2 regions of the Clostridium saccharobutylicum DSM 13864 genome follow, and region 1 is predicted to be linked to the other one. Evidence: riboswitches for the same ligand, from Rfam matches in the RefSeq annotation. Region 1 holds a riboswitch; the other holds the start of a gene.

Region 1 (5,108 bases):
TAAGAAGGATGATTACCTGCAAGTACGCGATATTTTTTAAAAAAATCAAGTTCATTATCTAAATATTTATTTTCTTCAATATTAGGCACTACTAATTTTATTTTTCCTTCACAGACATTTAAATAATTTATTTTATCCGTATTAGGTAGTCTTCTATCTATTCCTATTGCATATCTATTTTCTTCTATTGCTTGAGGAATATGTTCATTCATAACAGATATTGATATATCAATATTAGGAGCAGCTTCAAAAAATATTGGCAAAAATTTAACCATTAAATATGAAGCAATATAAGGTGTAACTACCACATTAAGTCTAAAAGAATACTTCTTTTTAGAATTTCTCATTTCATATATTCCTTTTTCATATGTGCTTATCGTCTCCGCTGCAATTGAATAAAATAACTTTCCATCATCTGTTAATGTGATATTTCTTCCTTTTGGTTCAAAAAGTTTTACTTTTAATAGATTCTCTAAATTTTTAATATGATTGAATACCGAAGTTTGTGTAATAAATAATTCATCTGCCGCTTTTCTATAATTTTCATACTTTGCAACAACTATAAACGTGTAATACCATTCTAAATTCATTTTATCTCCCATAAATCACATGAAAGAAAATAACAATTCCAAAATGTCATGATGAAAAATAATCTTGGCATATAGACTTGTTATTTTTTAATGTGCTTTAATTAATCATTACTTTTTTCTTAACATTATATCAACAAATTACTAATTTTAAAATTAAAATCACAACTGTATAATACTCTCATGCAGTAACCTACCGAAATCAGAAATAAATCTAATTCTTAAGCTAATAGACTCACTTATTAGGAGAATTTATCCCCTTGTCTCACAAGAAATATGCATTGCATAAAATATCTATAAAGAGAGGATTGTAAATCTTATGAAAATTAATGTAAAAACAGAATTTGGTTATTTACCAACTAAATACTCAAAACTTGCTCAAGTTGAATACCAATATAAAGGTAATCCTTGCGTATCTTTTCCTATTGAATTATATGATGTATCAAGTGAAGTTAAGTCTATAGCCATTACTTTTTTAGATCATGATGCCATTCCAGTATGCGGATTTACTTGGATACACTGGTTAGCTTGCAACATTCCTTCTACAATTGATATTATTCCAGAAAATATAAGCAGCGATAATAGTTTAAATATTGTACAAGGTCAAAACAGTTTTGCTTCTTCTTTCGTAGGTGAAACAAATCCTAATATAACAACTAGATATATTGGACCAACTCCTCCAGATAAAGATCATGAATATACATTAAAAGTATATGGTCTTGACCAAAAATTAGATTTAAGTGAAGGTTATTTTATGAATGATTTTCTAAAAGCTATTGATGGACATGTTGTAGAATCTGCTAAATTGAATATATTAGCATGTTCTTAAATAAATAAATTCAAATAATTACAGAAAAATAGTATCTTCATCTCCTTAATTGATAAAGATACTATTTCTTAAAATTATTTATTGCATTCTATAATAATTATAGAAAAATATATAACCCTTTTTTATCGAAAAAGGATACCTTTTACGATATCCCTTAACTCTTACCTAGTTAATTATTGATTTTCTGATAATATTAACTTGAGATTCAGTAAGACCTGTTAATTTTGCTTTTCATTATTATTTTAATGATGAAATAGACGTGTTTTTGTAAATACCATAGCTATATTATATTTATTACATGTTTCTATAACATTATCGTCTCTTATTGACCCTCCTGTTTGGGCTATATAAGCTACTCCACTTTTTTTTGCTCGTTCTATATTATCACCAAATGGGAAAAATGCATCTGATCCTAAAGATACATTATTCAAGTTTTTCAACCATTCTTTCTTTTCTTCCCTACTTAATGGAACTGGTTTTTCAGTAAAAATATCTTCCCATAATCCATCAGATAATATATCAATATAGTCATCTGATATATATACATCTATTGCATTATCTCTATCAACTCTTCTTATTTCTTGTTTAAAAGGAAGGTTTATAACCTTGGGATTTTGTCTTAAAAACCATGTATCAGCTTTATTTCCTGCAAGCTTTGTACAATGAATTCTAGATTGCTGTCCTGCCCCAATACCAATTACTTGTCCATCTTTCACGTAACATACAGAATTAGATTGGGTATATTTTAATGTGATTAAAGATATAATCAAATCTCTTTTAGCATTATCAGGTAATGTTTTATTTTTCGTTGGCAAATTGGTTAATATATCTTCTGATATTTTAACATCATTTCGTTTTTGTTCAAAAGTTATCCCATAAATCTGTCTTGTTTCTATCTCCTTAGGAATATAATTTATATCAATTTCTATTATCAAATAATTGCCTCTACGCTTATTTTTTAATATCTCTAGTGCACTTTTAGAATATGATGGTGCTATTATTCCATCTGAAACTTCACATGATAAAAATTTTGCTGTCTGCTCATCACATTCATCAGATAAGGCCACAAAATCTCCATAAGATGACATTCTATCTGCACCTCTTGCTCTTATATACGCAGTAGCAATATCAGATAATTCTGTATCTGGAGCAAAATATACTTTTTTTAATCCCTCAGTTAATTGAACTCCTACAGCCACTCCAGCTGGACTAACATGTTTAAATGAAGCTGCAGCTGCTAATCCAGTAGCTTCTTTTAATTCCTTGACAAGCTGCCAGCTATTAAATGCATCCAATAAATTAATATAGCCAGGATTTCCGTTAATTATTTTTATAGGAAGTTCCCCCTCCTGTGCAAAAATCCTAGATGGTTTTTGATTTGGATTACAGCCATACTTTAATTTTAATTCCTTCATAATAATTGTTACACTCCTTTTTAAACAACAAAAAGCCCACTATCTGGACTTTTGCCCAGACGGTCGGCTTATTAATTTGTCATACTTCATGTGGTTTATTCCACTTCCGTCAGTCGTATAACTTATATTTTTAAAATATCATTTTAGTATAAATTTGTCAAATATTTTAAAATTTGATGATAATATCTGGTCCATTTATAATCTTTTATTTAAATCTTCATGCATCCCAATTGAAATAGTCGCTGCCTTGGTATTCACTAAAACTCTAATTACATGTATATATCGCATAGTAAAATAGAATTACAATCAATCCATCCTTTAATTTATTATGTCTTAATGTGAAGTTGTAACTAAATTTAAACCTATTGCTCCAATTATTATTAGTAGAATAAAAAATACTTTACTTATAGAAATAGACTCATTAAAAAACATTATTCCAATCGTTGTTATTAATGTTATTCCAAATCCAGACCAAATTGCATATGCTACTCCAACTTCCCAATTTTTTAGAGCCATAGAAAGCATTGAAAGACTTAATATATAAAAAATTAACATTATTATAACAAATCCTATACTTTTCATTCCATCAGAAAATTTCATCGACGTAGTTCCAAGCACCTCAAATATTATAGCAAGAGCTAAATATATATATTTAGAAATCATTATGCAAGCCTCCCATTAATTAATTTATATATAAACGGAAGTGGATATATTAATAGATATAAATTAAACACCCACCAAGTCAAATCAAAATCATTTCTTAATGCCCAAAAGGCTACTGCCTGTAATCCAGAACAAAAAGTAAGAATTAAAGAACATAAGCAAAACATCTTCCACTTTTCTGATTTTTTACTCAAAAAGTACAAAGCTAAGAATCCTGTTAAAGATATAAACATATCTAAAGGGAAAAACGACCAATTCCAATCAACAAGAATAGGATTATTATAATCTTTAAACGCTAGATTTATTGGAATTAGATGTAATGCTGTTATTAGCCAATAAATAATAAATCCTATATCTGTAAATAAGAAAAGTACTTTTAATTTTTTCATAAAACCAACTCTCCAATATCATAATATTTTTCTAAAAAATTTAATCTTTAAAATCACTCTACTTACAGCAAAACTAGTTATTATTGTTACTCCTAAAACAATAGCAATTTTATATATTACATTTAAGTTAACATTCTACAATAATTTTTCAAATGTCAAACTAATAATACCATATAATACATATATTTCATAAAAAGTTCTAGCTAATTTTGCGAATTATTACATAAATTTAAATTTCAAGTCACTCATCAATATCAAGTTTTAACCATATATGGTAATTTATTTATCGAAATGTTATTATAATATAGTATAAATATTTGCAAATTATCTTGATAAATATACGGTTTTTCATTGAGAATTTAATATATCACAAACAAATATGTATCTAATTTCGGCTGGGATTCATATAAGCTTTATTCTCATTGAAATTCAAACTTATAAGAGACGCGAAAATAAATGATACTGATATTTTCACATTTATAGCAAGCGATATGTCTTGTTATAAATATAGAACCATTTATTTAAAAATAATTTTTTGCAAAATATTTTCTTCATGAATAATGTTAAATAAATATAATCCAACAGAATGTGGGGAGCTATATGTATAATTTTGATGTAAAAAAACTATATTCCGATGTAATATATATAATAGAATCATTAGATGGTCTTGTAAGCAAGAGCACGTTAAATAGGAGAAAATATATTCATTTTTTAGATACAATTAAGGAATGCTCTGAGGATAAAAATAAAATAAAATGTGCTAAAAATGCAGAAATATTAAAACAATTAGTTAATTGTCAAAAATGTAAGTGCTTTAACTGCAATAAAGAATGCATTACTGATGGCTGCAATAGGTGTGAACCAGGTGCAGGTGGTCATGTAGCTCTGTGTGACAATGATATAATAACAGTATATCATTTCAATCATAAGTCATTTAAACTAAAAAGCAACAAATTGAAAAACATAGAAACTTATCAAGTACTAGCTATAATTCAAGATATAAAATATAATGAATATTTTATAGTTTTAAATTCAAATAAAAAAAAATATATTGCTTATTATTATCCTGAAGTTAGTGGTGATACATTTGGTGAAATTAAATCTATAGATGATTTTAATTTTGCTATAAAAGCATTTGAAGATAGTGAGGTTGAAAGTGTATGAGTCGAGGTAGAGACAACGCTAACGGTAGAGGTAAAGGTTCTAAATCAAAAATTGAAGGCAG
Region 2 (5,108 bases), 2.5 Mb from region 1:
TGTTATCATTTGATAACATGTCATTATCAATATTATCTGTAGGAGCTTTAAATCTAGGAATCCAAGCTACATGGAATTTTATGCCTTGCGAATAAAGTAAATTAACCATGCACTTTACTCTTGTTTGATTCTTGTCCACAAAATTAGAGTCTCCACAGGTGAAGTCTTCAAATCTAATCATAGCTATTTTTTGTGTATATGCAACAGATGATTCTTCAGGTGTTTGTATGTTATTAGGTAGTAAACTTATAGTTTTATTATCAAAATCAAAAACGGCAATAAGATCGAAAAGTTGCTCTATATCAGAAATTGATATAAAGTATTCATTATCTTTCTTTAATAAATTACCACGTAAAGAATTAGTATTATCATCTTTAGTATATGAAGTCTCAGTTAGAGAAATTTCATGTTCTGTATTTTTTAAAATTATAGAATCATCAGAGTTTTGCACTTGATAATTAAGTTTATTACATATAAAGCTAACTGGGATATAATATCTTTGAGCTTTGAGCAACATAGGTACATTTTTTATATTTTTTTTATCTAAAATATTTAAAGTTATGTCATTAACGTTTGTTACAGGCATATCATTAAAATTAATTTTGGATGTATATGTACTCTTGAAAGTGTTTGTAGGTAACGATCTAGAATAAATTTTATCGTTAATAATAGTTAGGTTGTTTTGGAAGAAATTATAATGAGAAAGCACACTATATATTATAAATAAAACTAATAGTAATGCTAAAAAAGAAAATATAAATTTTTTAGATTTTTTGTTCATTTTAGTTCTCCTTTGGATGTGTAGTAAAATATTTTAGGTAATTATACCATTAATTTATGTCAATTTTGTGTTAGTTAGATAAAAAAGTAAACAAAGTCAATAATAAAATAAAAATTATAAGATTAATATCAATATTATATACCAAAGTTTTAGTTAATATAAATATAATCCGAAATTTATCATATATAATAGAAAGTTATATTTAAGAAAATTAAAATTTGTATATTTGTTATAATATTATTTTATTGACAAGTTAATTGTTTTGGTATTATTATAATTATAAGAAATTAGTCATATGACTGACGGAAGTGGAGTTACCACATGAAGTATGACTATTAAAAGCCGACCGTCTGGGCAGAAAAGCCCAGACAGTCGGCTTTTTTTATATATTAGGTACAATTAAGAAAATAAATTCAAAAAGAATTTTAAGGAGGAAATACGATGTTTAAGCAATGGGAAGGATTTAGTGATGGAACTTGGAAAGAAGGAGTTGATGTAAGAAACTTCATACAAAAGAATTATAAATTATATGAAGGGGATTCTAGTTTCTTGGAGTCTACAACAGAAAAAACGGATAGAGTATGGGAAAAAGCATATGCACTAATTGTTGAGGAAGTTAGAAAAGGAATTATTGATGTAGCAACTGATAGAGTATCAGGAATTGATAATTATGAAGCAGGATACATAGATAAAGATAATGAAGTAATAGTTGGTCTTCAAACCGATGCTCCACTTAAAAGAATTGTAAATCCATTTGGTGGAATGAGAATGGTTAAGAGTTCGTTAGAGGAATATGGATATAAATTGGATGGAGATATTGAAAAACATTTTTCACAATATAGAAAGACTCATAATGAAGGGGTATTTGATGCATATACAAAGGAAATAAGAGCTGCAAGAAGTGCAGGACTTTTAACAGGATTACCAGATGCATATGGTAGAGGAAGAATAATAGGTGACTATAGAAGAGTTGCTCTTTATGGTATTGATTATTTAATAGAAGAAAAGAAAAAAGATCTTGATAGTTTACATGGTGATATGCTTGATGAATTAGTAAGAAAAAGAGAAGAAGTTAGTGAACAAATAAGAGCATTAGGAGCCGTAAAATCAATGGCATCTAGATATGGTATAGATATTTCAAAACCAGCAGGCAACGCAAAAGAAGCTGTACAAGCTTTATACTTTGGATATTTAGCGGGTATTAAAGAAAATAATGGAGCTGCAACATCATTTGGAAGAACATCTACTTTCCTAGACATATATATTGAAAGAGATCTAGAAGCTGGATTAATAACTGAAAAAGAAGCTCAAGAATTAGTTGACCAACTTATAATAAAATTAAGATTAGTTAGACATCTAAGAACTCCAGAGTATAATGAATTATTTGGTGGAGATCCAACTTGGGTAACTGAATCAATCGGAGGAATGGGCATCAATGGTAAACCACTTGTAACAAAGAACTCATATAGATATCTTCATACTTTAATAAATTTAGGAACAAGTGCAGAACCAAACCTTACAGTTTTATGGTCAGATAGATTACCAGAAAACTTCAAGAAATATTGTGCAGAAATTTCAATAAAGACAGATGCTATTCAATATGAAAGCGATGAAGTCATGAGACCAATTTATGGAGATGATTATGCTATAGCTTGCTGTGTATCTGCTATGAAAGTCGGTAAACAAATGCAATTTTTTGGAGCTAGAGCTAATGTTGCAAAATCACTTTTATATGCTATAAATGGTGGAGTAGATGAATTAAAAGGTATTAAAGTAGTTCCAGGAATTGAAAAACTTACAGATGAAGAAATCCTTGATTTTAATAAAGTTAAATCAAACTACAATAAGGTATTAGAATATGTTGCTAAAATATATGTAGATACAATGAATATCATTCACTGTATGCATGATAAATATGCTTATGAAGCGAGTCAAATGGCATTACATGATACAGCAGTAGAAAGATTGATGGCGTTTGGTATTGCTGGACTTTCAGTTGCTATAGATTCATTATCAGCAATTAAGTATGCTAAAGTTAAACCAATTAGAAATGAAGAGGGCATAGCTGTAGATTTTGAAGTAGAGGGTGAATTCCCTAAGTACGGAAATGATGATGATAGAGCAGATGATTTAGGAGTAGAGTTAGTTACTAAATTCTCTAATGAACTTAAGAAGCATCCATTATATAGAGATGCTAAACACACATTATCAGCACTTACTATTACATCTAATGTTATGTATGGTAAAAAAACAGGGACAACTCCAGATGGTAGAAAGAAAGGTGAACCGTTAGCACCAGGAGCTAATCCAATGCATGGAAGAGATAAGAATGGAGCATTAGCATCTCTTAATTCAGTGGCTAAGATACCATATAACGGAATATGTCAGGATGGTGTTTCTAATACATTCTCAATAGTTCCAGATGCACTTGGAAAAGATGAAAAACAAAAGATTGATAATTTAGTTTCAATTTTAGATGGATATTTTGTACAAGGAGCTCATCATTTAAATGTTAATGTTCTTAATAGACAAACATTAATTGATGCTATGGAAAATCCAGATAAGTATCCAACATTAACAATTAGAGTTTCAGGATATGCTGTTAACTTCAGCAGACTGTCAAAAGAACAACAATTAGAAGTTATAAGCAGAACATTCCATGAAAGCATATAAAGATGAGATTAACATCAAATAAAGCACATGAAAGAAAATAAATTTAGCAAAGGGATTTGTTATTTTTTGAATGTTATTTTAAATGTAGTGAGTTTATGTGAGTATAATTGGTTAATATTTAGCTAAAAATAAAATAAAACATAAATTGCTTTTTGAAAGTAAAAACGATGAATCGGTATCAATAGATATAGATAATCAATATATATCTATTGATAAATAATAACAATGCAAAAACGATATGAATTAATGCAAAAATGTTTATATATTTTTAATTGTGAAAAATAAACATATATAATTATACAGCTCATAAAAATAAATATTAGGATTTCAAAGGCTTAAATCAAAGTTTTAAAAAACTTTTAATTTGTATGAATTTATATTACAATGAAGTTGTAATATAAATCAACGATTTTTGTATAGTTACAAATACAAAGGAGGAAACATTATGTTTAAACAATGGGATGATTTCAAAGGCGGAAAATGGGAAAAAAACATTGATGTTCGAAATTTTATACAAACTAATTATAAACCATATGAGGGTGATGATTCATTTTTAGCTCATGCTACTGAGAATACAAATAAATTATGGGCTGAAGTAAGTGAATTGTTTAAAAAAGAAAGAGAAAATGGTGGAGTTTTAGACGTAGATACTAAGACGATATCTGGAATAAATGAATATGAACCAGGATACATAGATAAAGCAATTGAGAAAATTGTAGGAGTGCAAACTGATGCTCCGCTTAAGAGAGCTGTTATGCCTCAAGGCGGAATAAGAATGGCTGAAAATGCTGCTAAAGCGTATGGTTATGAAGTAGATCCAAAAATATCAGAAATATTTACAAAATACAGAAAAACTCATAATCAAGGTGTTTTTGATGCTTATACAGATGAAATGAAATTAGCTAGAAAAAGTGGCATAGTAACAGGTCTTCCAGATGCTTATGGTAGAGGAAGAATAATAGGCGACTATAGAAGAATTGCATTATATGGAATAGATAAATTAATTGAAGATAAATTAGCTCAGAAGAAGAGTTTAGAAGTCAATACTCTTGATGAAGATGTTATCAGATTAAGAGAAGAAATTTCAGATCAAATAGTTGCATTAAAAGAATTACAGGGCATGGGGCAAAGATACGGATTTGATTTATCTAAACCAGCTAGTAATGCTAAAGAAGCTGTTCAATGGTTATATTTTGGATTCTTAGGTGCTATAAAGCAGCAAAATGGAGCTGCAATGTCACTAGGAAGAACTTCTACATTCTTAGATATTTATATAGAAAGAGATTTAAAGAATGGAATTATAACAGAAACAGAAGCTCAAGAAATAATAGATCATTTTGTAATGAAATTAAGATTAGTTAAATTCTTAAGAACTCCAGAATATGATGAATTATTCTCAGGAGATCCAACTTGGGTAACAGAATCAATTGGCGGAATGGGATTAGACGGAAGAACATTAGTTACTAAGAATTCATTTAGAATTTTAAATACATTATATACAATAGGACCATCACCAGAACCAAATTTAACTGTTTTATGGTCTACTCAATTACCACAAGGATTTAAAGATTTTTGCTCAAAAGTTTCAATTGATACAAGTTCTGTACAATATGAAAATGATGATTTAATGAAAACCTACTGGGGTGATGATTAT

What was found. A riboswitch is a leader RNA that binds a small molecule or an ion and turns the genes downstream of it on or off. The one in region 1 is predicted to bind ZMP and ZTP.
Region 2: it holds a riboswitch for ZMP and ZTP, as region 1 does, so the genes downstream of both, pflB (formate C-acetyltransferase) here and CLSA_RS17265 (phosphoribosylaminoimidazolecarboxamide formyltransferase) in region 1, are expected to answer to the same signal.

What each region holds. Positions count from the first base shown of each region.
Region 1 is NC_022571.1:3,942,103-3,947,210, forward strand. It holds gene CLSA_RS17255 (LysR family transcriptional regulator) at 1-602, opposite strand, end outside; gene CLSA_RS17260 (YbhB/YbcL family Raf kinase inhibitor-like protein) at 907-1,416, shown strand; gene CLSA_RS17265 (phosphoribosylaminoimidazolecarboxamide formyltransferase) at 1,659-2,831, opposite strand; ZMP/ZTP riboswitch at 2,878-2,958, opposite strand; gene CLSA_RS17270 (DMT family transporter) at 3,165-3,494, opposite strand; gene CLSA_RS17275 (DUF5360 family protein) at 3,494-3,883, opposite strand; gene CLSA_RS17280 (hypothetical protein) at 4,484-5,047, shown strand; gene CLSA_RS17285 (hypothetical protein) at 5,044-5,108, shown strand, end outside.
Region 2 is NC_022571.1:1,417,811-1,422,918, forward strand. It holds gene CLSA_RS06105 (DUF2334 domain-containing protein) at 1-781, opposite strand, end outside; ZMP/ZTP riboswitch at 1,067-1,144, shown strand; gene pflB (formate C-acetyltransferase) at 1,223-3,454, shown strand; gene pflB (formate C-acetyltransferase) at 3,900-5,108, shown strand, end outside.